Regions from separate parts of the Bacillus sp. GbtcB14 genome, predicted to be linked through region 1. Evidence: a T-box and tRNA genes for the amino acid it is inferred to sense, from the RefSeq annotation. Region 1 holds a T-box; the other holds one or more tRNA genes.

Region 1 (14,325 bases):
CCCTTTTGGCGGAGTACCATAAGACTTTTTCCATAAGGAAGCGACAGCTCCATTATCCATTGCCTCTTTCACATAATCATGTCCATCTTTCACCCTAATGATTGGAACAAATAAATTTCCTTCTTTAATGCTTTTGGAATCTATACAGACACCATGTATTTCTATATGATGAAACGATTCGTGTAATCCTTCTCCATCTACTATCTCTTCAAGTTTTTTCAAATTCATTTGAATCAAATCATCACATTTTTCCATTTTATTACATAAATTCATTTTCATTTACGCATATTAATAAAGTGAAACTTTAATCAGTAGGGGTTCATCCCCACTGATTATTAGTTGAACCAATCGGGCTTTTACGGGCAGCCCCCCACCTAACTTCTTTGCTTTCCCTGAATTTTGAGATGGAGGGTCTGACTGTCCGGTAAATAGCGGGATAAAAATTTCATAGCGAGGTGTTTATATGAAAAAAGCGATTAGTTTCTTTCTTCTTTTGTTATGTCTAATTGTAGTGAATGAAACGTACGCCTACTCACCAAAAGCTTTACCAATCTCCCAAAACTCTGATCAATGGCAAGTGAATATTGATGAACCAAAAAAAATAAGAAAAAAGACGCTTCAAGCTAAAAAAGATGAATTTCAAACATATCAATTTTCAGTAAAAAATGTTGGAAACAGTGAAGTATATAACGTGCAAGTCGAAGTATTCCTCAACGAGCCAAAAACAAAAACGAAATATGAACTCTTTTCCCTAAAGGAAAGTCGTTTAGCGAGTGGAAAAACTGGATTTAGACATGCTAATTTTCCAGTTGCTACAAAAGCAGATGTAGTTGATGTAATCATTACTTGGCAAGAACACCCTTTCCGCTCTATGAGAAACGGTCAAAAAGTTGAGTCTAGAAAATTTAAAGAGCATTTTGTTTTTAAAGATGAAAAAAATAACTAGAATACGGATGAATTTACATTAGCATTCATATAGCTTACTTTACCAGTACCAGTTCTTAAGCAAATTAAAAAGTCGTGGCTTATAAACGCCACGACTTTTTATATTAATTCGTACTAATTCCTCTCGCTGCCCAAATACGATCGATATCAGCAGCATGTTGTCCGCCATATAAAAGAGCATCCGCTTGCTTAATTGCTTTTGCTCCATCATTGAATTTAGAGTTTGGTGTTAATGACCAGTGTGATTGTAAAATAATTTTCGTTGCAACATCACGTCCAAAAGCTTGTGCCATCTCATATTGACCTTGAGCCCAAATTTCACCATCATCGTGTACTTCATTCTTTATATCTTTTGGATACACTTTATTATTATCTAAACGGCGTAAGCACGTTGGATCTGAACTAGAATAAGCAGTCGCATCCCATTCTCCAACACATGCTTTTCCGTATCCTGTAGTTGATACTGCATCTTCATACGTAGCACCTAAAAAGTCACCAAATCCTTCTCCCATCGCTCCACCTTCTGCTGAACTACCAAAGCCCGGAACTTGGTTATCTTGAATCGAATGCCCATATTCATGTGCGATAATACCAGCATCTTCTGCATCATCTACTCCGCCAGTACCGAAAGTTAAAGCTTTCGTTGTCGGAGAATAAAATGAGTTGTCATCTGTCGTTCCATTCACATTGACTTTAATAGAGCGATTATTAATATTTTTAAACCCTAGACTTTGAATGTAACGTTGTAATGTGTCGATATGATAATACGACATCACATCTTCAAAGCTATCATTTGCTCTTGTGTAGTTAAATTGTAAGTTTGTAGATTTTGTTTTTGCTTTTGAAGAAATCGTAACATACTCTCCAATTAAAAATCCTGTTCCATCTAAACCTTTTAACGTAACAGTCTTCAATTGGTTCGTTAGCGCCGTTGAATCTGCATCGTTATTATCTTTTAAGCCTACTTTACTACCACTAGATACGACCGGATTAGGTAAAAATACTTTTCCTGACCCTTCTGCTTTTCGGTTTATATCAACCTTTTTAATTAACTTTCCATTTTCTGCATCAATAAATGTTTCCCATGCACCAAACGGGTTATTAGAATGGACTACAACTTTATATACTGGACGAGCAATCCCTTCTTCAACAATATATCCGAATTCTTTCTCTGTAGGAGCCCATAAGTTTTGCTCACTTGCTTCTCCAACATATGCCATTGATTTTTGGATTGCATCTTTTTCACTAATTTTTGTCGTTACTTCCTTTACACCATTGACGGATTGATAATCAGAAACAGCAAGTACTCCCTTTCCCTCTCCGTTAAGTGTAACTGTGATTTGTTTTGAAAATACAGGCGCACCATTCACAACTTGTTGGAACCTAACATATGAAGCTACTGACGTTTCAGTTGTAGAAATATATTGCAAGTCTGAGAGGTCAGCTTTCAATCCATACTGCGCAGCATTTTCTTTTAAATATTCAGTTGCTTTTTTCTGCGGTGAATAAGCTTCTAGCTTTACTTGCTGCTGTTTTTCCAATGCTGAAACCGTAGAAATCGTCCCCATTACTAATGGCACAGTCATTGCCATTGCCACCATTTTTTTATTAAACATAGAACCACTCCCCCTAATAAAGTAGCTCAACCTTATCCCATTACCACTAGGCAATCATTCCCCACAAAATGGGGGGATAAAAATTGAATCTACGAGTAATTCTCTATAAACAATTCTATTACCTTTCCATTTAGGGTGAATGAAATTTTCTCAATATTTATGTAGAAAGTGAAAACAATACTTTAGAAAGAAATTTCTAAATCCATTCCTTCCCCCTGAAACTTTTTATATTACTGTGTAAAAAAATAGGCTGTTTTTTACCTAACGATAGGTTGAAAAAATCACTTATGAATGATACGATATTAATAACCTTTTTTTAGGAGGATCTATATGAGTAAAAGTGCAGAAACACTCTCTTCAATAATGGAAGCAAGTTATCGCCTTTTTGCTACGTACGGTATTGCTAAAACAACTTATACGATGATTGGTGAGGAGGTTGGTATCGCAAAACCATCTATATATTACTACTTTAAGTCTAAAGATGACTTAATTGAATGTATTTTTACTGAATTATGTAAAGCTATGCAGTTCTCTTCGTATTTTCATACAGTAGAATTTACGAAAATAAATTTTATTGAAAAATGTATTGCAATTGGCCTTAAAATAATTGATGAACAGCGAAACGACCCTTATTTTAATCTTGTGTTGCAAGAATTTGTATTACTATCTTCCAGAAACAATATGTACAAAGATCGATTACTAACTGTGCAAACAGAATATTTACATGGATTTGAAGTACTCCTTACAAAAGCAAATGAACTTCAATTAATTGAAAATAAAAATCTAGTTTCAAAAGCTCATATGTTAGCATTAGTGCTTGATAATATCGGAAATTTTATGATGATTGACGCAAAGATAGATTATAAACAAATTTGGATTGAAGCTGTAAATAGCATTTTTGAAAGAAGGGATTGAAGTGAATACAAATAAGCGCATTATCGGCTTAGATTTTGCTAGAGCTTTGGCGATGTTTGGTATGCTACTTGTCAATTTCATGGTGATAACAGGTGCAGAAGGAAATGGTCCCCCTTTTTTAATAACCTTCATGTCAATATTTGAAGGTAGAGCTTCTGCTTTGTTTGTCATACTTGCAGGCATCGGTATAACTTTAATGACTAGGTCAGCCGTTGCTAGCAATGAACAAATAAACATTTCTAGTAGTCGAAAGACCATATGGAAACGATCACTATTCTTATTTATTTTAGGATTACTACTATATGTAATGGAGTGGACTGGGGATATATTACACTACTACGGTGTTTACCTTTTCGTCGCTGCATTCCTTATTACAGTACGCAAAAAAGTATTACTATTGCTATCTATTATTATCCTACTCATCGCACAATCTCTTCAGCTTACTTTTAATACTTTCGAGGGCTGGGGAGGTCCAACTCCATTTATAAACTATGTAGACTTCTGGACAATAAAGGGTTTTCTTCGCAATTTATTCTTTAATGGCTATCACCCAATTTTTCCTTGGTTCTCGTTCTTCTTAATCGGTATGTTAATTGGCAGGTTAGATCTTCATAATAAGAAAATTAGAGAAAGATTACTCTTACTCGGTATTACAATCACAATATTGACAGAACTTTTATCAAAAGGACTTACACACTTTTTTATTCCATACATCGGCAAAGAGGCCGCCACATTTTTATTTAATACAGGACCCATCTTACCAAACATATTATATATTTTATCTGCTACAGGATCCGCTATTGCTATATTAATCATTTGCCTCAATATCGCTGAAAAATATACAAATAATTTTTTTGTCACCTCCATTGTACAAACAGGACAATTAACATTAACTCATTATGTCAGTCATGTATTTATCGGTATTGGGACATTAATTCTATTAAATAGAATCGAAAATCAATCACTACTATTCGTGTTATTATTTGCTACTGCATTTTTCATTTTCAGCATATTAATTAGTGTGTTATGGAGAAAGAAATTTTCTAGAGGTCCTATCGAATGGATTATGAGGAAATTAGCCGGATAAAGTTCCATCATACAAAAAAGGAAGTTGGAATCATTCCAACTTCCTTTTTCTTTAATGAGCCGCACTTAATTTAATTCGAACTTTCTCTTCACCTAAAGATAGTTCATCGTCTTCATTCGTTAAGTGATCAAATGTAAATTGCTTAACGAGTAAATTTTCTTCCAATAAATCTTTATGGTTCGTTAATGTGCGTTGTAGTTTTTCCTCTGTATCAAGAATTACATCTACTCGTAAATTAACAGGTAAATTCAACTGCTTACGATATTCTTGAACGGCGCGAATGAATTCACGTGCTACTCCTTCTTGTAACAATTCTTCCGTTACATTCGTATCTAACATAACTGTATATTGTCCGTTAGTCGTATTAGAAAATCCTGATTTCGCAACTTTCTCTACTACTACATCTTCAGCTGTTACAACTACTTCTTCTCCTGGTGCTGCTTCGTAAACTGCTCTTTCTGTAGATACAAAGTGCTCTACTTCTTCTTTTGATAATTGTTTTAGCCATGTATTTACTGCATTCACATTTTTACCAAACTTCGGCCCAGCTGTTTTAAAGTTCAGCTTTAATTGATAGGACGTATATTTCGTTTCATCGAGTTCAACATGGAACGCTTTGACATTTAACTCATCCATGACGATATCACGATAAGATTCCCAATCCATATCATTCTCATTATGTGCTAGTAATACAAGTTCTGCTAACGGCTGTTTTACTTTTAAGGAATGCTGATTACGATTACTTCTCCCAAGTTCAACAACTTGTAAAACTGCATCCATTTCCGCTTCTAATTTCTGCTGAAGTAGTGATTCATTTACAACTGGATAATCCTCTAAATGAACGCTACTTCCAGTTAAGTTCAAATGAATATCTTCAGCGACAAACGGTGTAAATGGTGCAATTAATTTACTAATTGTCACAAGTACTTCATGAAGTGTCTCATACGCAGCTGCTTTTTCAGCATTCATACCAGATTCCCAGAAACGATTACGTGATCGTCTTACATACCAGTTACTTACTTCATCTACAAGCGCTGCGATTTCACGAGCTGCATTCGTAAATTGATAATCATCAAGTGCAGTTCTCACTTTTTTCGTTGTACTATGCAATCTTGATAATACCCATTCATCCAATTTCGTTCGCTTTACATCATACGTTTCTTTCGGATTATACTCATCTAAATTTGCATATAAAACGTAGAAACTATACACATTGACTAATGTATCTACAAATTTAGATTTTGCTTCCAGTACTGTTCTTTCAGAAAAACGCTTCGCATTCCACGGAGCACTGTCAACGAGTAGCGCCCATCTTAAAGCATCTGCACCAAACTGATTTACTAAATCAACTGGATCTAGTGCATTCCCTTTACTTTTAGACATTTTCTGTCCTTCTTCGTCTAATACATGCCCTAGCGATAACACTCGTTTATACGGTACTTTTCCTGTATATAGTGCTGATACCGCTAATAAACTATAAAACCATCCACGTGTTTGATCAATGCCTTCTGCAATAACATCCGCTGGAAACTGTTCTTCAAATAACTCTTTATTTTCAAATGGATAATGATATTGTGCAAATGGCATAGAACCACTATCAAACCAAACATCAATTACTTCTGGTGTACGATTCATTGTACTTCCGCATTTCTCGCAGCAAACTTGCACTTCATCTACATACGGCTTATGCAATTCTAAATCTTCAGGTGTTTCTTTCGTACTATGCTTTCTTAAATCAGCAATGCTTTTCGGTGCGAATTGATGATCACAACTTTCACATTCCCATACGTTTAATGGTGTTCCCCAATATCTATTTCGACTAATATTCCAGTCCACCATATTTTCTAAAAACTTACCAAAGCGTCCATGTTTCATATGATCTGGATACCAAGTAACAGAATCGTTGTTTTGTAAAAATGTATCCTTAATTGCAGTTGTTCGGATTAACCAACTCTCTCCTGCATAATAAAGAAGTGGTGAATCACAACGCCAGCAATGTGGGTAGCTATGTTCATACTTTTCTTTATGATATAGTAAGCCTTCCTTCGCTAAATAACGAACGATATCCACGTCACAATCTTTTACAAATTTCCCTTTCAAAAATGGTACTACTTCTGTATACTCACCTTTCTCATCTACAACATGTAAGAACGACAATCCTTCACTTTGAACGACTCTATAATCGTCCTCCCCATATGCTGGAGCGATATGAACGAGTCCTGTACCACTATCTGCCGTGACAAAATCTGCTGCAATTACGTGGTACCCATTTGTAACTTCCTTCATCGGAAACGGCGGCATATAAGATGTGTTTACTAATTCTTCACCTTTATGGACAGATAGTACTTCATAGTCTTCTTTTAATACATCTTGTACACGTTCTTTCGCAACAATGTATACATGACCTTCTTGTTTCGCTTTCACGTATTCCATATTTGGATGTACAGCGAGCGCAACATTTGCTGGAAGTGTCCAAGGGGTCGTTGTCCAACCTAGGAAATATTCATTTTCACTATCTTTCACTTTAAACTTCACTGTTGCACTTAAATCTTTTACTGTTTTATACCCTTGTGCAACCTCATGTGAACTTAGTGAAGTTTGACAACTTGGGCAATATGGTGAAACTCTATGTCCCTTATACAATAAGCCTTTTTCATGAATCGTTCCTAAAATATGCCATACACTTTCGATATATGGATTCTCTAACGTAACGTATGGATCATCCATATCTACCCAATAACCGATGCTCTCAGTGAATTCACGCCACTGCTTTTCATATGTGAATACACTCTCTTTACACTTTTGAATAAATGGCTCAATTCCATACTCTTCGATTTCATGTTTACCAGAAATACCGAGTTGCTTCTCAACACCTAATTCTACAGGTAAACCGTGTGTATCCCATCCCGCTTTTCTTAACACTTTATAACCAGCCATCGTTTTATATCTTGCTACTACATCTTTAATTGTCCGTCCAAGTGCATGACCTACATGCGGTAATCCATTCGCCGTTGGTGGTCCTTCATAAAACACAAAAGATTGTGCGCCTTCTCGATTCTGAATTGATTGCTCGAAAATACTTTGCTCGTTCCACTGCTTACGAATACGTGTTTCTCTCCCTACAGCTGACTCTTTTACATCTACTTTCTTCATCTACAATCACTCCTTTGAATGTTTTAAAGCACACAAAAAACCCGTCCCTATAAAGTAGGGACGGGTTTACCCGCGTTACCACCCTAATTCTATTAGCTCTTCACTAATAGCACTTAGCAACGTACTATCATACGTGTTCTTTGTAACGGTAGACATCCGTCCGGGCTTACTTATTTTCAGCCTCGGCTCCTCGGAGATGATTTTCAAATAACGTCTGAACACCGGCTTTCAGCAACATACCGGCTCTCTGGGGAACAGTACACTATTTTACTCTTTCTCGTCTTCAGATTTGTATACTTTATTAAAAGCTATTTTATGCCATTGGGCAATAAATTGTCAACTAATTCGAAATATATTTTTATTTATACCCTTTTTCGCGATTCTTATACAATTACTTTTCAAATTCTCGCAATGCTGCTAAATTTTCATCATCCTCGATAAGTTCAGCGAAAAATCCCGACTCATCCTCACGAAGGACAAATTCAAGCTCTTCTTTCGCCTCTTCCTTTCTGTTTAACTGCGCTAAATAACAAGCGCGATCATATCTTGCTAACAAATCACTTGTATTCATTGTTAATACTTCATTTGCTATTCTTTCTGCCTTTAGTGTTTGGCCGGCACCATGATATGAAGACGCTAAAGAAAGAAGAATTACTGTTTCATTTGGATGATGTATAGAAGCATTTTCTAATATATGAATCGCCTCTTCAAACCGTTCTTGACTTTGGTACATTTCTCCTAAAGCAAGAAACGCTCTACTTACAAACGGTGTTTGCTCCGTTAATTGCAAGGTAATCTTTTCTGCTTTTCTTTCTTCCCCTATTTTAAAGAATACTTGTGCTTGTAAAAGAAGAGTATCATAATCATCTGGTAACTCTCGAACCATTTGCTTCGTTACTTCCGAAGCATCCCGTAACATATCTTCTTCCTCACACTCTATGAAAAGATTTACAAGTTGCTTCGCTACATCGTAATCCCATTTATTTTCTAACGATGTTTGCAATACATCTATCGCCTCTTTATACATCGCCACATTCTCGTAAAACAGTGCAAATCTCTGCGCCACCATACTATTTTTCGGATTTAACTTTAACGAAATTTCATACAAATCAATGATTGTAGTAATAATCGAAATTTCTTTCGCACGGTTTTTCATACGATAAAAAGCTCTCGTAATTATGGATTTCTTCGGCTGTTCATTTTGTTGACGTTCAACCCATCTTTCCGTCACCGCAGATGCAGCATACATAAACGCCATACTTCTTTCTGCCTTTTTCACTTGTAATGTATGAAGAAAATCTCGTATGTTAGACAATTTTTTATGTTGTTCTATCGCTTTTACATATACATCAAATATACGTTCATTCTTTACATCTTTTTGTATCACTTTCATTGCAATCTCAATTGCTTTTTCATTTCTATTTTTCACTAACACTTTTGCATAATGATATAGAACTTCTGTATGCTCACCATCTAATTGTAGCGCGTATTCAATCCATGCCTGTTCTTTATCTATTTCATCCATCGCTCCATACACATATGCAATCGCATCTAATCGCCATATTTCAGGTACTTCGTCCGTTAATTGTTCTAGTTCCGTCAGCAATTCTTCCTGAAGATTCATTTCTACTGAAAGCTGTGCCAAATATTCCATATTAATATGCAACGGCTCTTCTTTCATCGCCTGAACCATATGACTTTGTTCTTTAGAACGATTTTCTTCTTTTTCGTATATTTCCGCAAGCTGTAAATGTACCCCTACGAAATTCCCATCAAGCTCTAAACATGTTTCATACGCTTGTTTCGCTTCTGTCAATTGCCCTAATGCCATAAGTGTTTCACCAATTCGGTAATACGGTAATGCCGTTTCTTTTTGCTCTATCACCCTTTTATATCTTTTCATCGCTTGGCCGTACTGCCCAATAGATTCATATAAAATACCTATATAACAACCGTATTCACTTACTTCATTTCTTTCTTTGTATAACGTGCTTAAGAATGCTATTCCTCTTTGTACAAATACCGTTCCTTTAATTCGATTCACATATTCATCTAACGCACTTGCTACATTATATTCACTCTGCTTTATACCATTCTCTAACTTAGACAATGCTACTTTAAATCCTTCTTCACTTCCACCAAGTTCAACTTCAGCATCCCACAAAACCATTCCCGCATTCATTAGAAAATCTTGACTCTTTTCAATTTGTTTTTCAATACCGAGAATATATTCTTTCGCTTCCTTGTATTGTTCTCTTGCCATATAAACTTGTGTAAGTCCGAAATGAGAATAAACATCCTCATCATTTTCTTCTAAAGCACGCTTATACAATACTTCCGCTTCTTCCAGACTATCATTTTGAAAATGATAGTCACCTAATTTTACGTATAAAGGTGCCTTATCGTCACAATTCTCAATACCTTTTAATAAAATTTCTTTCGTACTTTCCTCATCCTTCAAATCAGATTCGTATATTTCCGAAAGTTTCGTATAAATGTAAGGTGCATTACTATCCAACTGAATTGCTATTTTAAGCCCTTTTATCGCTAGATGTAATTTCCCTAAATGATGTGCACATCTCGCTCGCTCATACCATACATGTGCCTCATTTTTATACTCTTTTAACAGATCGTTAAAGATTTCATACGCTTCTTCATATCTTTCTAAATCTATTAATATTAACCCATGATTCGTTAAAGTGAATCTTTCTGGACTACGTTCTAAAGCAACTTGAGAAAACTGCAACGCCTTTTCAGATTGGTCAATATACGTATATGATAAAGCGAGAAAACTCCATGCAATCGGCTGATCTGCATCTAATTGTAATGAGGAACGAAAACTTGAAATCGCTTCTATATAACTTTCCTGTTCAAAAGCGTATCTTCCGTTTATTAAATGATATAAAGCACGATTATTTTTCTTCTCCACACTCGCGAGCATTTGTCCAGCTTTTTCTAATTCTTGAAGGCGGATAAAGCACTGTGCACCATGCAATTTAACAAAATCTGAGTTCGGAAACTTCTCCATTAACTTTTCAATACAAGATAAAATAAACTCATTATCTACCTCAACATCTAAGTGCTTAACCGTATATAACCACGTATTCGGATTATCACTCGTCTCTTTTAAAAATTGTACTAAGTTATGAATCCCCTCTCTATCATGTTCATCTAAATGATCCGTAAGAGAAAAAATAGATTTAAAATAATGATTTTCTCCTTCATTTAAAAATGCTAGTTGCTCCTTCTTTCCTTTCGGAACAAACGTAATCGCTAAACATCCTGTGTAACGATATTTTTCTTGCAACTTACTATATTCCACAATAACTGGTTCGATAAAGTTTGGATCTTGAACATAAAAAGCTTGTAACGTATCATCATATCCAGATAGTACTTGCACATGTGAAGCATGCTCAATATCTATACTTAATAAAACAGGAATCCCTTCATCCAGCAGTCTCTTATAATTTTCCTCATTACCTTTAAAATAACGATATTCATAACCTAATTGTTCTAAATACGAAACAGTATCTGAAAACTTCGAGCCTGTCATCTCAAAAATAAACTCTGCTATTTCATCTTGTGTACGTTTTTCTCCCCATAACTGCAACATCATTTCTAAACTTGTCGGAACACAATAATTATCCTTTTGTACAATAGGAACTATAGGTAAGTGCACCTTTTTTCCATCTGGATTTTTTGCTAAATTATGATATAAAGACTCTTTTAAACTTTTTTCTTCTTTTAATAACTGTTGTAAATCTGCAAGTTTATTCATTTTGTAAAGCGCTTCTGCACGTAAATGTACAAAGTAAGCTTTATACGCATGATAAGGAAGCTGATTATTTATATTATCTATTACCGCTAACATTTCTTCATACTTCCTTAAATCTAATAAATATTTTACCTTTTCAAAATGAAAATATGGTACTTGCGGGAACTTTACAATCGCATCATCAATTAGCTGTAATGCACGTTTTTGTTCTCCTTGATTCGCATATAACTGTGATAATAAATAGGTAGATAGCTCTTCACAATCTTTATGCTGCATACCAGCTATAAATTGTTCTTCTGCTTTCTCCCATTCACCTGTATGCATATAAACGTAGCCCCATTTATCAAATACGGCACGTGCACTGTACTCCTCTGCCTTTTGCATATAGATTAGGGCTTCTTCATTTCGTTTCATTTCCAACAAACATCGTACTAACGTAAAATATGTTTTCGCTAAAAGATCAACTTCTATTTCTTCTTTATTTACCTCTTCTAATGATTCTTTTAACAACTGTTCTACTTCAAGTATTTTTCGTTCATCAATTAACTCATCACAATATAAAGAGAGCGTTCTCAAATTTGGGAATTTTTTATAGGCGTAGCGAATGAGGAATGAACTGTATTGGTGCATAAGCCCTTCATCAGTCAGGCGTATTAATATATCAAACTCCTTATGCGAAGGAATATTAGCAAGCCAGTTCTTCAAATAAGATAAAGTATTCTTTTCTTTTATATATAAAATTTCATTATTTATTTCCTGTAATCCATCTATAAATCTCTTGTCTTTCAAACAAGCATCTAACTGCTTAAAATCTAGCATGTATTCACCTCGAATATTTATTTATACTGCTACTTGCTTAGATTTTACACATCATATTGTCGGTATTCAACTAAAATATCCTATAATGGATAGTATTATTTAATATTATTCGAATTTATAACAAAATATAGTAAAAATGATTGTTTTTCTCTGTATTTTGTTTGATTATATGGAATAACGTAACATGAGGATCTTATCTTTTGGAAGCTGAAATCCGTACATGAAAATATATCGGCGATTATACGGTGGATATCGATTTACCGACATATAATGACGCCCCTCAACATATAGCTGCCTTTTAACATACTATTTCACCAAATGTAATTTTCATATTCGGAGCATATACTAAAGAGGAATGTAGATGAAAGACTTTAAAAAATCGTAGTTCTGCTTCATATTGAGCTAGCGCATCATCATATGTTAACCCTCTAGCCATTAAACGTTCTATAAATTGCTGTTTATCACCTGGATCTCCTGCAATCCCCTCTTCTTTTAAGGAGTGATACAACTTTTCTTTACCATTACGATGCATATTAGAATCTAAAAAGTTTACTTTATCACTTACTCTACATTGAATATTTTTTACACCTAGTTCACTTAAAAACATCGGTATTTTCATACCAATATTTCCATCTTTTCCGCTTCTCTGCGTGTCACTTTCAAATAACTTTTGCAAAGCTCCTAGCCTAATAATTTCCGATTGATTCTCTCCACCTAAAGAGTATGAAGACATATTTGATATCCAATGTGGTTCAAAACAGATTATTTTTCCGTTCCTTTTAACTGAATGCATCATTTTATGTAGCATCGTTTTTGGTGAACTCATATGTAATAAGAAGGCATGACAGATTGCTATATCATATGTATTGTTCAATTCAATTTCTATAGCATCTCCCTCTAGAAATTCTGACTCGTACGGAAGTAAACGAAACAACTCTCTCGCTTCAGCTAGTAATGTTTCTCCACTATCAATACCTGTATACTTTGAACCTGCTGGAAGTAAAGGTAACAAAACTAAACCTAAATAGCCATATCCACAACCGAAATCTACGATATGTACGGGCTTAGTAATCTTCCAAACTGTATTTACTAAAAAGCTTACATAATCGTCATTGTAATATAAATCTCTTGTGTTTTTTAAATATGTTAGTTTACTGTTCCAATCGTACGTTTCCAAATTTAACGCCTCCTTTATATATATGACATTACAATTCTCCATTTAATATGGACATTCCTACACTTAAAACAATTCTAGAAAAGTTTAAATGTAATACATTTAAACTTCTGCTTTCACATTTTCTATCAAAATAAATAGGCATACATATCTACTATGATACGTATACCTATTTGCTTTACATCTCCTCAGGAGCATCCACCCCAAGTAAACGTAATCCCTCTTTTAACACAACTGTCACAGCATACACTAATGCAAGTCTACTGTCTTTCTCTTCACTCTCTTCTAATATACGCACATTTCCATAATATTTATTAAACGATTGTGCTACATCTAATACGTATTTCGAAATGATTGATGGCTCATTTTTGTTGAAGGCTGCTTCAATTACTTGCGGGAATTTATTTAGTAGTTTTAAGACGCCCCAGCTATGATTATCTTTTAATGTAAACGTACACGTTTCAAATTCTACACTTTCTTTTCTTAAAATAGAGCAAGCGCGTGCATGTGTGTACTGTACATATGGCCCTGTTTCACCTTCAAATTTCAGCATGTTTTCTAATGAAAATTCAATATTATGCATACGCTCATTTTTTAAATCGTGGAAGATAATTGCTCCAACACCAACTTGCTTTGCTACTTCTTCTTTTTGTTTTAAGTTTGGATTTTTCTCTTCAATATTTTGTTTTGCAAGTTCGATTGCTTCCTCAAGTACTTCTTCGAGTAAAATAACTCTTCCTTTACGTGTCGACATTTTCTTACCGTCTTTTAAAATGAACCCAAACGGTACATGTTCCATACCCTCAACCCAATTGTAACCAAGCTTTTTTAATACAGTGAA
Region 2 (16,490 bases), on a different contig from region 1:
TAATTTTTTCTATAAGATTTTTCATGTTTTCCCTTGCTATTACTGGGTTTCTGGCATGCGAATACACTAAAAATTTCGGTTGTTTTGTGTCAGAAACGATATAAGACCACTCTTTTTCGGTATATTTGAACTGTACTCCTTCAAATATACCTTCTTCCTTTCTTTCCATATCAGCCAATAATTTCCTCATTATTTTTCCTTTTTCATTCCATGAACATACAACTTCATCACAAAGTAGATAGAGCGGCGGCGATTGCTCTACTATGCTGAGAAATGTTTTCCCCTGCAATGCTATTAGCTCAAATAATTTTCCTATTCGATATAAAATATCTCTCTTCCATCTCGCTTGAAACGACTTCTTTTCATCCTGCGTATAAAATAGAAGGTAACATTCTCCTAATTTCAAAGACATTGGGTAAATATTTCCTGTCGATTCAAGTAATAAATCTGGAATATCTACCTCTTCAAAATCTGTACCTTGGTAAATATTACTATGATTATCATATAACTCGAAATAATTTCCTTGCTCCGAAAACATAAGTGCCATATTTGCTTTACTTGATTTCATCAAGGCTTTCACATGATCCTTTTGTTCACCTGCATAAATCCATGTAATTGTGCATCCGAGCCTTTGCAAAAAGAGCATAAGTAAATGTTGTAACATATCATTCCTTTTATTAATAAGAAGATGAAACTTCTGTTTTTGTATTTTTTCAATATCGATACGTTCTAATACAGCCTCTATATAATCATGTAAAGAAACGTGGACTAGCTTATTCTGTCCCATTTCCTTCTCACATACGTAATAAAACGACTCAGACATATATACTTGTTCTATCGCTTTTTGCTGCTTATACGTTAATTGTACCCCATCCTTACCATACAACTTTATTACAACCTCTTTTTCATTTTCCACTTGAATGAAAACCCCACCTGCACATTGCAAATCCTGAATGCTATACTGAAAAAGCGACTCGTTCATTTCTTTGCATTCCATTGTATGAACCCCGATACCATGAATCGCATGAAGAAAGAGATTTTTATAAGAAGTCGTTTCTATATGTTCTTGACTCCCGATTAAGATACTTTCTCCTTTGGCAAAAAGAGATCCATACGCCATCGCAACCTTCACAATAAATTGAGGAGTGATCTCAACATTACCTCTTCCTACAATGCGGCTTTTTTGCAACCACCCCGCACTCTTTTCACTTTCTTGAATACCAGACGATCCTACTACCGAATAGCTGTCAATCGCCTTATATGGCCATAGTTTTCCCTTTTGCTTAATTACCGTACTTTTCCCTATATGACAATGATCCGCCACAATGCTTTTTTGAAACAGTGTAACGTCATCTTCCACCGTTGTATGCTCTCCTATTGTCGTTTCTAATAGCTCGCAATACTGCCCAATGTGCGCATTTGCAAAAACAATACTTTTTTGAAGATGAGAATAACTTGAAACAATACTATTTTTCCCTATAATAGAGTACGGCTCAATTACAGCTCCAGCACCAATCTTTGCTCCTTCTCCAATAAAAGAAGGGCCGTGAATTTTCGTTCCTTTTCCAATCGCCACACCTTCCCCCATCCATACCATCGGCAATACTTCCGTATAAGGAATAGGTACTTGCAATTTTTTCGTTAACAAATCAAATTGTGCTTGTCGATATTGATCAAATGTACCGATATCTAACCAATAGCCTTCTGACAAATATGCAAATAACGCATTCTTATTTGCCAATAATGGAAACACATCTTGACTGAAATCAAAAAATTCTCGGGGCGGTATGTAAGAAAAAATTTCTGGCTCCATAATATATATACCTGTATTCACAATATTAGAGACTACTTCATTCCAGCTCGGTTTTTCTATATATCGTGTAACCTCTTGCTCTTTGTTCATTACAACTAAACCGAATGAAAGTGGATTTTCTACTTCCTTTACAAACATAGTTACCATTCTTTTCTTTTGTTCATGAAACGTAATTCCTTCTGATAATTGAAAATCAGTTAACGCATCCCCGCTTATCACAACAAACGTTTCATCTAAAAATGTTTCCGCTTGTTTAATACTCCCTGCGGTTCCAAGCGGTGGAGAGTCTTCAAAGTAGTACAAGTTAACGCCCCACTTGCTACCGTCACCAAAATATTGCTTAATGGCTGTACTCATATACTGAACAGTAATTGCAATTTCACGAATACCATGCTGACGTAATAATTCAATATTGTATTCCAAAACTGGCTTTTCTAATAATGGCAACATCGGCTTTGGAGTATTACATGTTAATGGTCTAAGGCGTCGTCCTTTTCCTCCAGCTAAAATAACCCCCTTCATATACTTCAGCCTCCACTTATATAATGTTCAGTAACTTCATATACGATATGTATATTATCTCCCCCGTATTAACTAGCAGTATAAAATGAAACTTTAATTAGTAGGGATTTTGCTGCATCTCTCACTGATTATTAGCCCTGACCACTCAGGCTTTTACAGGCAGTAAAACTCCCTATATACATGTACCTTTTAAACACCCAATAAGAAAGCGCTTACTGTATGTTGGGTGAAATATTACTTATGAAATGAATAACATATATGTCCTATTTTTTCCATTATATTATGATACATCTTATCATCATAAACTAAAGGAAACAACGAGCTTTTTTTGTCATGTTTTGACTAAAAAAAGCAGGTGATGTTTCACCTGCCTTTTTTCTTTATTCATTTAATAAGTAATGCTTTCCTTTTACTAAATAAAAAACATTTTCAGCAATATTTGTAATATGATCTGCTACACGCTCGATATATCTCGCCACAAAGGATAATTGTGTAATTTGTGTAATCGCTTCTGGCTGTTCTGGAACTGAAGATATAAATTCACGAATCGCTTTCCCATATATTTCATCCACTGAATCATCCATTTCGGCAATTTGTTTCGCAAAAGTTAAATTTTCTTGCTCATATGCTTCCAACGCTAACTGTAACATCTTATTTGCAATTGCAAACATTTCATCAAGATTGTGCAAACTAACAACCACTTCTTTTTCCCCAAGACGAATTGTTGATTTCGCAATATTAACAGCATGATCTGCAATACGCTCTAAATCTGTCGCTGTTTTAATTGAAATGAAAATCCTTCTTAAATCACTTGCTACAGGTTGCTGCTTCGTAATAAGCATAAGCGCAAGATCATTTATTTCCTCTTCTAAATTATCCATACGATAATCACCATCTATTACCTCTAACGCTTTCTCTACATCTCTTGTATGAAGACCTTCCATAGCAAGCAATAAAGCTTCCCTCGCTAGCTCTCCAAGCTCAATCACCTTTTGCTGTAACGTTTTTAAATCACATTGAAACTGTTCTCTTACCATCGTTTCTTCCCCCTCAATATTATGTGCCATTATATATATAAATCTCCTATTGTAAGGCCTCTTATCTCTGTAATCAGCCTTAAAATAGGAGAAGTATTCCTTCTCAGCAAAATAAGAAATACCCTCTGTTAAGAGGGTATTTGCTCTTAGCCTTGCAACGATATCAACCAAATCGTCCTGTAATATAATCCTCTGTACGCTTATCTGAAGGTGTCGTAAATAATTTATTTGTATCTGTATACTCCACAACTTCCCCACTTAAGAAGAAAGCAGTTTTGTCTGAAATACGTGCTGCTTGTTGCATATTATGCGTTACGATAACAATACTAAAGTCTTTCTTTAACTCTTGAATTAATTCTTCTACTTTTAATGTTGAAATTGGATCTAGTGCCGATGTTGGCTCATCCATTAAAATAACATCTGGTTCAATCGCTAAACAACGTGCGATACATAGACGCTGTTGCTGTCCACCAGATAAACCGTATGCATTATCATGCAAACGATCTTTTAACTCATCCCAAATTGCTGCTCCACGTAAACTTTTTTCAACAATTTCATCCAATGTTTTCTTATCACGAATACCATGAATTTTCGGTCCATATGCTACATTTTCATAAATAGATTTCGGAAATGGATTTGGCTTTTGGAACACCATTCCTACATGAGTTCTTAATTCTTCAACTGGGTATGATTTATCAAATATATTGCGTTCTCTATATTCAATTACACCTGTAGTTCTCACGATTGGTACTAACTCTACCATACGATTTAATGTTTTTAAGTACGTTGATTTACCACAACCACTTGGCCCGATAATTGCTGTAACTTCATTCTCATGAATGCTTAAGTTAATATCTTTTAAAGCATGGTCTTCTCCGTACCATAAATTTAAGTTTTTCGTATCAAATACTACTTTCTTTGGTGCAGTCTCGATTTTCTCCTCGTTTTTCACCTGTACATTTACTACTGTTGCTACCATTTGAATTCCCCTTTCATCCATTTCCAACTTATTTTCGATTTCGTAACCATAAGACAAATATATTGATAAAGAGCAACAAACCTAACAAAACAATCATCCCAGCAGCAGCTACGTACTGAAATTCTTCTTGTGGCCTACTCATCCAATTAAAAATTTGAATTGGTAAAACTGTAAATCTATCAAACATACTAAATGGAACATAATTTGCAAATGCAAGTGCCCCGATAACTAATAACGGTGCCGCTTCTCCAATCGCTCTTGATATCGCTAACGTACAACCCGTTATAATTCCTGGGAAAGCATATGGCAATACAATTTGATACATCGTTTGCCACTTCGTAGCACCTAATCCGTAAGAAGCTTCTAATAATGAACTTGGCACAGATCGTATCGCTTCTTGACTCGCTACAACAACTGTCGGTAAAACGAGTAAACTCATCGTCAGTGCCGCCGCAATGATACTCTCACCTAAATGAAGAGCATATACAAAAATGGTTAAGCCGAGTAATCCAAATACAACGGAAGGTACTCCTGCTAACGTTTGATTATTAATTTCTATTACCTTTTTAAATATAGATTCCTTCGCATATTGCTCTAAATAAAGAGCAGTTCCAACTCCAAATATAAAGGAGACTGGTATAACAATACTCATAAATAATATTGTTCCTGACAAAGCTGCAGCAATCCCAGCTTCTTTCGGATTACGCGAAGCGAAGTTTGTAAAGAAATCTAACGAAAGGTAACTTATACCTTTTTCAAAAATTTGAAAAAGCAAAATAAGCAATATTACTATTGAAAACAAAATTGCTATATAAAATAACAATTGGTAAACTCGGTCTTTTAAAAAACGTGATGCCATATTTTCTTGTATTTTTTTATGATTCAACATTCGCATATTATGTCACCCTCCTAAAGCGGCGCATAATAGACTGTGAAATAATGTTCATTATAAGAGTAAACAAGAACAACGTTGCGCCTACAGCATACATGCTGTAATACGTAATTGTTCCATGCGGAGCATCACCTAAACTCACTTGCACAATATAGGCTGTTAGCGTTTGGATAGATTGTGTCGGGTCAAGCGATACATTCGGTGTGGATCCCGCTGCAATTACAACGATCATCGTTTCACCAATTGCCCTGGAAGCAGCTAATATGATTGCTGCTATAATCCCTGTAAAAGCCGAAGGAAACACGACTTGTTTTACCATCTCAAACCGAGTTGCTCCAAGTGCTAACGAAGCTTCTTTCGTTCCTTTCGCTACAGCTCTCATCGCGTCTTCAGATAGAGATGCAATTATGGGTATCATCATAAAGCCAATAACAATACCTGGACTAATCGCATTAAAAAACTGTAAATCTGGTATAATCCGTTGTAAAAGTGGTGTGACAACTGTTAATGCAAAAAAACCATATACAATTGTCGGGATACCTGCTAATAGTTCTAACATCGGTTTTAATACTTTCCTTGCACCGTTTGAAGCATATTCGCTTAAAAATACAGCACAGGCTAAACCGATAGGAATTGCTACGAACATGGCAATTGCTGTTACAAGGAATGTTCCACATATAAGTGGTAATATACCGAATTTAGGATCTTCAAAAAAAGGTAACCATTCTTTTCCCGTCAAAAAGGAGTGTAATGGTATTTTTTGAAAAAACATCAATGTTTCATTTGCCAATGTAAAAATAATTCCAAGTGTCGTTACAATAGACACGCTAGCAATTATTTTCAGTAATAACGGAACTATTCGATTGATTCGCTGCGTTTTTTTTCTTTGTTTTGTATTTCTTTCAATCAAATGTTGTACAGAAAATGTAATTTGACTTTTGTCATTATGAGCCAAAGATGAAAACCCCTTTCCACCCTGACATTACCTTTTTATTTCTGTTAACATCCGCAGCTGTTCATTATATTTTTCTTTTGGTAATTTTACATATCCAACCTCTTCAGCGAGATTACCAACATGCTGAATCATAAACTCAATATAATTTGCTACATTCATTTTATTTCGGATAGATGCATCATTCACATAAGCAAATAGTGGCCTAGATAATGGCTTATACTTACCTGATTGAATGGTATCTTTCGTCGGAAGTACACCATTCACTTTTATTGCTCTCACCTTATCTCGATTGGCCATATAATAAGCATATCCTACAAAAGCAATGGCATTTTTATCATTCATTACCCCTTGCATAATAACTTGATCATCTTCAGACAAAGAGACTTTTTTTACAATGCGACTATTTTGTAAGATGACATTTTGAAAATAATCATACGTACCAGAGTCTACACCTGGCGCATAAAACTTCACCTGTTCACGTGGCCATGATGAATGAATTTGTGACCATCGCTTTTCGCTTTCATCTTCACTCCATAATAGACGTAACTCGTCTACCGTCATATTGTCTATCCAAGTATTTTGGCGATTCACAACGATTGTAAGACCATCGTAAGCGACTTCAAACGGTGTAAACTGAATGGAGTTTTTCTTCATTTCATTTTCTTCCACTTGTTTCATTGCTCTCGAAGCATTATTTATATCTACTTCTCCTTTACTGAAACGATTAAATCCTCCTCCTGTTCCAGAAACACTGATGGAAATCTTCACGTTTGGATGCACCTTTGTATATTCCTCCGCTACTGCTTCTATAATAGGGAAAACTGTTGAGGATCCATCAACTCTCACTTCTCCCATTTCATTCACAGCAAATGCAGTAGACGTGCCAACATAAAGAAAACATGTCGACAGTATGAAAACTTTAATTGATGCACTTATCCATTTCACGTGTTCTTCCTCCTAGAAGTAACCGGAAATAACAGGATTACAGATATAAGAATACTGCTAAACTATTAATTCGGTTTTAATTGTTTGTAAAAGTTTTGTAAAGTTCCACAAGAACCAATATTAAGTAAAACTTTAATCCGTAGCCATTGTTCATTTTCACTGATGATTGGTCCATAAAAACGCTATCCTTCAGAGGGATGCATAAGTATCATTTGTGAGGCCTCTTAATTTTTCTATATGATATGCTTGTCCACTTTATTAAAACGTATGCATGAACCATAAAAAAAAGCACACTATCTTTTCAGATAGTGTGCTTTTTTTACAACTTTTTTATTCATCATCTTGATCTCTATTTTTCTTTTTATTATCTATTTCATCTTTTGAAACTTCGCCATTTTCTACTTTTTTCAAATCAAAGTACGCGTCCATAATGTCACGACTAATATATCCGTTAATACCGGATTTATCATCTACCCAAGGTACAACAACAGAAAATGCTACTTCAGGATCTTCAAGTGGCGCATAACCTACTAACGTTAAGTTATATGTTTCTTTACGCTCACCGTTTGCCTTTCTACCAATCTCTTTATCTCCGCCATACACAGTTTGAGCTGTACCTGTTTTACCAGCAGCTTTATATGGTGCGCCTGCAAAGTATTTCGTAGCTGTACCACCAGAATCGTTAAATACTTGTCTAAATCCTTCCTGAACACGTTTAATTTGTGATTCAGGCATATCAATTCGGTTTAGTACTTTCGGTTCCATTGAATGAACAACTTTTCCAGTTTCTTCTGGTTTCGCTGCCGGTTGACGAATTTCCTTTACAACTTGCGGTTGCATACGGTAACCACCATTTGCAATTGTTGAAACATATTGTGCTAATTGAAGTGGTGTATACGTATCGTACTGTCCTATTGATAAATCTAATAGGAAACCTGGCTGAATTCCTTTACCTGTTTGGCCCGCTGATTCATTCGGTAAATCAATACCTGTTTTCACACCAAGTCCAAACTGTCCGAAATAATAACGCATCGTATCAAATGCTTTTTGTGGTATATCTAACGTACCACCTTTCACATATTGAACACCTGCGATATTCATCGCCGTTTTAAACATATAAACGTTAGAAGACATTTTTAACGCTGTCAAATCATTAATATATCCCATATTTTTCCAAGATGATTTTTTCGGCGTTCCTTTTAATACGATTGGTTCATCATATTGACCTGAACCTGGTTGAATGGCACCTGTTTGATACCCTGTAAGTATTGTCGCACCTTTTACAGTCGATCCCATCGGATAAGAACTTGTCATCGATCCTAATGCGAAATCTTGTACTTTCGTTTCGCCATTTTCATTCACTAACTGTTTCCCTGCCATAGATAAAACTTCACCATTTTTCGGATTCATCATTACAACGAATGCACGATCTAAAAGAGGTTGCCCACCTTTATATTTTAATAAACTTTTAGTGATAATTTCCTCTACACGCTTTTGTAATTCCATATCGATTGTTAAGTTCAGGTCATTACCTCGTTGCCCTTGTGAGACATTAATCGTTTCTAAAATATTACCGTTTTTATCTGTAATATTTTTCACTTCTGCTTTCGTACCGTGCAGGCTATCTTCATATTGCTGTTCAAGATAACTTTTCCCTACACGATCATTACGATTATAATCACGAACAAGATAGTAATCTAAACGCTCTTTCGGTAAACCTTCGTCAGAAGTTGTTACACCACCAAGTACACTTCGGAACAAATCACCATCATATGCATATTTTCGTTCCCAATCGACACTCGTATCTACTCCTGACAATTCTGCTAAATTTTCACTAATAATCGCATATTCTTCTGGTGTAGCATCTTTTTTTATAACTTGTGGTGTCATCGCATATCCGCCGTCCATTTTGCTTTTAATCGCTAGTATTTCTAAATCTTTTGCGGATAATTGATTCACTTCTTCTTCTGTCACGCGACTTCGTTGACGCTCATCTAATTCTTTATCGTCAATTTTTTTATCTTTTAACTCTTGACGATCTTTATTCGTAATTTTTTCTTTCGCTTCCTCTTTATTCATAGCAAGCCAATAATCTTTTTTATCACGATCTGTTAATTTATCAGTCGGTACTTCAATCAAATCTGCCAGCTTTTTCGCTGTTTCTAAGCGAGCCTCCGCAGTTGATCCTTTCATTTTTGTAAATGTAATCGTACGTACAGCTGCATTATCTACTACAGCTCGCCCATAACGGTCAAATATTTTCCCACGTGGTACAGGATTACTTATCGTCGAGTTCTCTTTCCTCTCCACTTCATTCTTATATTCCTCACCGCGAACAATTTGTACATATCCAAGCCTTACAATAACCGCGGAGAACATTAAAAACACGCAGAAAAACAGCACGTTTAACCGAAAAGGAACGTGAGTCTTTTTCTTTTGTTGTTTCTGCTTCTTGCTCATACAAACCCCCTCTACCAACAGCTATGTAATGTGAAAGGGACACCTTCATACAGGTGTCCTCACTGCTGTCTTACATCTTTTTCTATTCTAGCATAAAACAACCGAGAAGTTAACCTTCTGGTTCTGTTTGATTCTGCGCAGTCGCTTGCGTTACAACACTTGTTTTATTCACATTTCCCTCATCATATTTGACATTTTTAACTGCAAAATAAATAAGGAAATGTCCTGCACCTAAAATACATAATAAGTAAGGCAAACTTTTTTCAGGCGGAAAGAATAATACAGCACATAAAAAACTTAAAATCGAACAAATTCTTCCTGCATTTAACCATAATTCCCGGACAACTACATACTCTACCCGCCACTCTCTCGCATTTTTCGCTCTGCCAATTACATCATATGTCATGGATCCGTACGGAACGAGCAAAATAGGGTATGCAATCGCAATACACGCTGCATAAATAAGTAATTTTGCGTATGTAACATTGAATATAACTAAAAATACGACAGCATACAAAATAATGCCTCCAAGCAAAATTGCTTTTTTTCGCCATTCTTTCTTTAACATACGAGTAACTAAATAGTAACACACAAATGACACAGCCGAATTTACTAAGCTATACTTCCCTAATGCGAGCTCGCTATCAGTTGCTAAATACACGTACACGGAAATCACAAAAATAAAAGTTCCCTCTCTCAGCCCTTGGAAAAAATGAGCACGTGTAATTCTTCCCCAATTTTTATCAATCTGCCGCTCTTTCAATACTTGTACAATTTCATACCGTCCTTCACATTCTCTCTTAGATACAAAAAAGCTTAAAATGACAGCAATTGCAAATAACAGTAACGAAAGAAAGAATATGACCGTATAGCCACTCCATTTTTCCATACGTGAAATTGTGTATCCAGCTGCTATCGGTCCAATCATGCCAGAGAAGGATGTAAGAAGTCCAAGAAACCCATTAAAGAAATCTCTTGTTTCTGGTTCTGTAATCTCAAATGTTAATAAGTTAAACGCGAGCCAGTAAAAACCATATCCGACTCCTAAAAGAGCCCCCATTAATAAAATATAGTGAGAAGCGCTTTTTCCCGCTACTAAAACAACGATAAAAAAAATAGCTAACGTGCCTACACCTATTCGTAACAAGATTGAGCGATCAATACGCTTCGCTAATTTCCCACCTATAAGAAATGTGAGAGGCTGTAATACAACGCTGGCCAAATTATACAAGCCAAGATTCACATAATTTTGTGTTTGTTTCCATAAATAAATGTTAACAAACGTATTCGATAAAGAAATTGCGAGCGTGTATAAACCTCCAATAAGGAGCAATAACACTAAATCCCGATTCACTTCAACGTCACCAATTATATGTTTCCACTTCATACACAACTCTCCTTTACTTCATGTTCTAGTCTTCCAAAGACAAGCCCAATTATGTAAAAGGAAAGCATAGAAAAAAGCTAGGAGCATTCTCCTAGCTTTTTTTCTATAATTATTTTGCTTCTTGGTAACGTTTTTCAGCAGCGTTCCAATCTACAACGTTCCAAAATGCACCGATGTAGTCAGGACGACGGTTTTGGTAATTTAAGTAGTAAGCATGTTCCCAAACATCTAAACCTACAACTGGAGTTTTACCTTCAGTTAGAGGAGAATCTTGGTTTGGCGTGCTTGTTACTTCTAACTCACCATTGTTTACTACTAACCAAGCCCAACCAGAACCGAAACGAGTTGCGCCAGCTTTTGCGAATTCTTCTTTGAATGCATCGAAGCTACCGAATTTTGCTTCAATTGCAGTTGCAAGTTCGCCTACTGGTTGTCCGCCGCCATTTGGAGATAAGATTGTCCAGAAGAATGTATGGTTAGCATGTCCGCCACCATTGTTACGTACTGCTGTACGGATTGCTTCTGGTACTTCGTTTAAGTTTGCAACTAATTCTTCTACGCTTTTGTCAGCTAATTCTGCATGACCTTCTAAAGCAGCGTTTAAGTTTGTAATGTACGTGTTATGGTGTTTTGTATGATGGATGTTCATCGTTTCTTTGTCAAAGTGAGGCTCTAAAGCATCATACGCATAAGGTAAGTTTGGTAATTCGTGTTTTGCCATTGTTATATTCCTCCCAGTTTATGTATTGCCACTTAAGTGACATACAACTTCATTCTACCCTAATTGCCATAGGGTGCAAACAAATAAATCACATTGTCTTGCTATCATTAACGTAGCAAAAATCCCACTTCTTTTCAATTAAAATGCTCATATATTCCGTAAAAAAAGCTCCCTTCTACAAGGAAGCTTCCCGCTGACATAATAAACATGTGAAATGGATATGGACCCTGTAGGACTCGAACCTACGACCGGACGGTTATGAGCCGTCTGCTCTAACCAGCTGAGCTAAGGGTCCACAATTATGTATGTAACAACATATCAAATAAAGGAATTCCTATCAGATATATCCTTTAAGAAATGTAAGATAAATTTACCATATGGAAAAGAAAAGTGTCAATTGTATTTTTCTCATATAAAAGAAGAAAATTAATAAAAAGAAATTTAGTTATCTCCACTATATGTAAATATAATATATCTTGAGATTCTCTAGATTCCTACGTTACAATGATTTTATACATACATAAAGGAAGTGAATCTATGTCCATATTTACCCAATTAGCAAAAAGCGTATATTCGCCTAAAGATATGGCGCTATTCCGTTTTCAAAAAATCGGAAAAACCATTTTGTATATTATGCTACTTTGTCTAATCACTACTATTCCAAGAACATTCTTTTACGGTAGCTTTATTCAAGATAGTGTTACCATGGTAAATCAAGCAATTGAAAAAGATTTACCTGATTTTAAAATCGAAAACGGTGAACTAAAAGCAGATATTGAACAACCTATTCTAAAGGAAGAGGGAGATGCTCTTTTCGTATTTGATCCAAATACAACAGATATAGAAACATATCAAAACAAAACTGGTTTATTTATTTTAAAAGATAAAGTAGTTTCTATAGGAAATGGTCAAACACAAACATACTCCTATAATGATTTATTAGGGACATCTCTTGAGAAGAAAGATTTGCAAGATTTCATTTCTGTATTCGATAGTATTTATCCAATTTTACTAGCTGTTATCGGCGTGTTAGTATACCTATTCCAATTGTTTATTACTTTCTTAGGAATTACTTTACTTGCATTTATAGGTTCTGCTATGAGCGGTCAACGTAAATTATCTTATAAGCAAGTATGGACATTAACTGCATACAGCTACACAATTCCAACAATCTTCTTTATGATTATGGATCTATTCAAAATTGTTGTACCTGGTTCAACATTCATTTATATCGCAGTTGTTTTAATTGTTCTTTACTTAACGATTAAAGAAGTTCCAAAACCGAAAGAAAAATAAGAACGAAAAAAATGCCTAAATAGGCATTTTTTTTTTGGACAAGCATATATTCCTAGCAAAGGAGTGAAGAATATGAAGAGATTAGGTATATTCTTATTCGTGCTTGTTCTTGGTTATATATTTTATTACGATATAAAAATCGGCACTTTACCGATGTTAAGTTCATATAAAAAAACAACCGCTGCCCAAACAATAAAACAAGAAAGCACAGATACAAAACAAAATAAAGAGAACAAAGCAGAAAAAGAAACAGATGTCACTTATAAAACAATTGAAGTCAAAACAGGTGAGACAGTTCTTTCTATTACCGAACAAATTAACAAGAAAAAAATCCCTTCCATTGAGAAGGTAATTGATGACTTTAAACAACTAAACAAAAGTACATCTGCTACAAAAATACAAATTGGAAAGTCTTATAAATTCCCGTTATATCAATAAGCAATCACTTAATCCTTGTCAATTACATAAAGGCGCTGATACAATAGTAAAAGTGAAACCGAGCACTTCGGTTTCTATAGCCCTGTATCACGTATACTATCATTGATATGTGGGACTAAATAAGAAACTTCTTTTATAAGGAGAGCGATCTATTCGTGAATGAAATGACTCATCGTACAAAAACACGTCCAGTTAAAGTCGGTAATTTAACAATTGGCGGTAATAATGAATTAATTATACAAAGTATGACAACAACAAAAACACATGATGTTGAAGCAACAGTTGCTGAAATTAAACGTTTAGAAGAAGCTGGCTGTCAAGTCGTTCGTGTTGCTGTTCCAGACGAACGCGCAGCAAATGCTATTGCTGATATTAAAAAACAAATCAACATTCCACTTGTTGCTGATATTCATTTTGATTATCGCCTTGCTTTAAAAGCAATTGAAGGTGGCATTGATAAAGTACGTATCAATCCAGGTAACATTGGTCGTCGCCATAAAGTAGAAGCTGTTGTAAATGCAGCGAAAGAACGCGGCATTCCAATCCGTATCGGTGTAAACGCAGGTTCATTAGAGCGTCACATTTTAGAAAAGTACGGATACCCAACTGCAGATGGTATGGTCGAGAGTGCCCTACATCACATTAAAATTTTAGAGGACTTAGATTTCCACGATATTATCGTATCTATGAAAGCCTCTGATGTTAACTTAGCAATCGAAGCATATGAAAAAGCTGCTCGTGCTTTTGATTACCCATTACATTTAGGTATTACAGAATCTGGAACATTATTTGCCGGAACTGTAAAAAGTGCCGCTGGTCTTGGAGCAATCTTAAATAAAGGCATCGGAAATACACTACGTATTTCATTAAGTGCTGACCCAGTTGAAGAAGTAAAAGTTGCGCGTGAGCTATTAAAGTCATTCGGCCTTGCATCTAATGCAGCAACACTTATTTCTTGTCCAACTTGCGGTCGTATTGAAATTGATTTAATTAGCATCGCTAACGAGGTAGAAGAATACATCTCTACACTAAAAGTACCAATTAAAGTTGCAGTACTTGGCTGCGCTGTAAACGGTCCTGGTGAAGCTCGTGAAGCTGATATCGGTATCGCCGGTGCACGCGGAGAAGGATTATTATTCCGTAAAGGGCAAGTTGTTCGTAAAGTACCAGAAGAAATCATGGTAGAAGAACTGAAAAAAGAAATCGACGTAATTGCTGCTGAAATGGCTGCTGAACGAGAAAAAGAAAAAGAAACACAAGAAAAATAAAAAGAAGGTTGCCGACAAATATTGTGGCAACCTTCTTTTTTACGTAAAAAAAGCTCGTCAGTTGTGTAACCGACGAGTTCTTATTTTGCACATTTTGGACAACGGCCGTATATTTCAAACTTATGACCAGTTACTTCATAACCGTTAAAATCTTTATTCATAAAATCCATCGGGCAGGAAGTAATCTCTTTCGTCCCCCCGCAATCTAAACAAATAAAATGATGATGATGTTCCATAATAGAACATGTAAAACGAAAATGTTTTTCACCATTTAATTCCGTTTGTTCCAAAACACCGATTTCAGCAAACACCGTTAAGTTACGATAAATCGTATCAAAGCTAAGACCTGGATAATCATCCTTCATATGCTCTAAAACGTCTTTCGCCGTTAAATAACGATTGTGAGCTGCAAATAACCTGAGCATTTCTTCCCTTTTCCCAGTATGTTTGTATCCTTTATCTTTCATTAGGCGTAAAGCTTCTGTTAGATTCATATCTATCCCTACTTTATGCAGTTTTTTTCTTTTTCCATAAAATCGCACCAATTAAAATAAGAACTGCTATCATAACAATTGTACCACCTGGCGCTAGATCAAGTTGATATGAAGCAAACATTCCACCAATTACTGCAATTTCACCAAATATAATGGAAAAGAAAATTGTTTGTTTAAATCCATTCGCAATACGAATACTTGCTGCAACTGGTAACGTCATTAATGATGATACGAGAAGAACCCCTACTACACGCATTGATACTGCAATGACAAGAGCAACCAATATAATGAAAATAAAATGAATCCACTTTGCACTCAAACCGGTTGATACAGCATATTCCTCATCAAACGATAGTAAAAATAACTCTTTGTATAATAAAGTAATCGTTACAATAACAACAATTGCTACAATGCCGATGATTATTAAATCTGTACTTGTTACAGCACTTACACTCCCAAATAAATAACTAAATAAATCAGTGTTAAATCCATTTGCAAGTGATATAAAAATAACCCCAATCCCCATTCCTGCTGAAAGAATAATCGGAATTGCTAATTCTTGATAATGTTTATATACAGTACGTAATTTTTCAATTAGTAACGCCCCACCAATAGAAAAAATCATTCCCATATATAACGGATTTAAAAATCCTCCTGTGAAAATTGTTTTTTCTAGTAGTAAACTTGCAGCAATACCCGATAATGTCACATGACTTAATGCATCCGCAATAAGCGACATACGGCGAATGACAACAAATACACCGATAAGCGGTGCAACAAGTCCTATTAAAATTCCTGCATATAAAGAGTTACGTAAAAAGTCATATTGTAAAAAATCTTGTATCATTATATCCTCCCGTGATGCTCGTGTTCTAAACGATGAACATGATGTCCATATAAGACGGACATTTCTGCATCTTCTAACTCTCGGAACTTCTCTACATTTCCATGGAAATGTAGATGTTGGTTTAAGCATGCAACATGTGTTACCTTCTCTGTAACAGCTCCCATATCATGAGTAACGAGAATTAATGTGATTCCTAACCTTTTGTTTAAATCCTCTAATATCTCATAAAAACTTTCAACATTCTTCACATCGATTCCAACAGTGGGCTCGTCCAAAATAAGTAATTCAGGATCACTAACGAGCGCACGAGCAATAAATACACGCTGTTGTTGTCCACCAGAAAGTTCTCCGATATTGCGCCCTTGAAACGCACTCATCCCTACATCAGCAATCGCTTTTTCTACTTTTTCCTTATCGTTTTTCGTAAAAAAGCGAA

What was found. A T-box is a leader RNA that pairs with one kind of tRNA and senses whether it is charged. The one in region 1 lies ahead of ileS (isoleucine--tRNA ligase), so its partner is inferred to be a tRNA-Ile.
Region 2: it has a tRNA-Ile gene. The T-box ahead of ileS (isoleucine--tRNA ligase) is inferred to sense a tRNA for this amino acid. The anticodon was not compared.

The regions. Positions count from the first base shown of each region.
Region 1 covers NZ_JAGXJT010000002.1:127,216-141,540, forward strand. The annotation lists gene KVT31_RS05625 (UDP-N-acetylmuramoyl-tripeptide--D-alanyl-D-alanine ligase) at 1-255, opposite strand, end outside; gene KVT31_RS05630 (hypothetical protein) at 464-946, shown strand; gene KVT31_RS05635 (M36 family metallopeptidase) at 1,050-2,561, opposite strand; gene KVT31_RS05640 (TetR/AcrR family transcriptional regulator) at 2,892-3,476, shown strand; gene KVT31_RS05645 (DUF418 domain-containing protein) at 3,478-4,563, shown strand; gene ileS (isoleucine--tRNA ligase) at 4,615-7,716, opposite strand; T-box leader at 7,770-8,009, opposite strand; gene KVT31_RS05655 (bacteriocin-processing peptidase family protein) at 8,108-12,310, opposite strand; gene KVT31_RS05660 (methyltransferase) at 12,609-13,487, opposite strand; gene argS (arginine--tRNA ligase) at 13,663-14,325, opposite strand, start outside.
Region 2 covers NZ_JAGXJT010000001.1:387,533-404,022, reverse strand. The annotation lists gene KVT31_RS02115 (sugar phosphate nucleotidyltransferase) at 1-2,335, opposite strand, end outside; gene phoU (phosphate signaling complex protein PhoU) at 2,716-3,372, opposite strand; gene pstB (phosphate ABC transporter ATP-binding protein) at 3,536-4,351, opposite strand; gene pstA (phosphate ABC transporter permease PstA) at 4,380-5,246, opposite strand; gene pstC (phosphate ABC transporter permease subunit PstC) at 5,248-6,198, opposite strand; gene phoX (phosphate ABC transporter substrate-binding protein PhoX) at 6,226-7,143, opposite strand; gene KVT31_RS02085 (peptidoglycan D,D-transpeptidase FtsI family protein) at 7,474-9,603, opposite strand; gene KVT31_RS02080 (MFS transporter) at 9,713-10,990, opposite strand; gene sodA (superoxide dismutase [Mn]) at 11,100-11,711, opposite strand; tRNA gene KVT31_RS02070 (tRNA-Ile) at 11,933-12,006, opposite strand; gene KVT31_RS02065 (DUF1189 domain-containing protein) at 12,249-13,007, shown strand; gene yqfZ (protein YqfZ) at 13,080-13,445, shown strand; gene ispG (flavodoxin-dependent (E)-4-hydroxy-3-methylbut-2-enyl-diphosphate synthase) at 13,610-14,713, shown strand; gene KVT31_RS02050 (Fur family transcriptional regulator) at 14,794-15,207, opposite strand; gene KVT31_RS02045 (metal ABC transporter permease) at 15,221-16,054, opposite strand; gene KVT31_RS02040 (metal ABC transporter ATP-binding protein) at 16,054-16,490, opposite strand, start outside.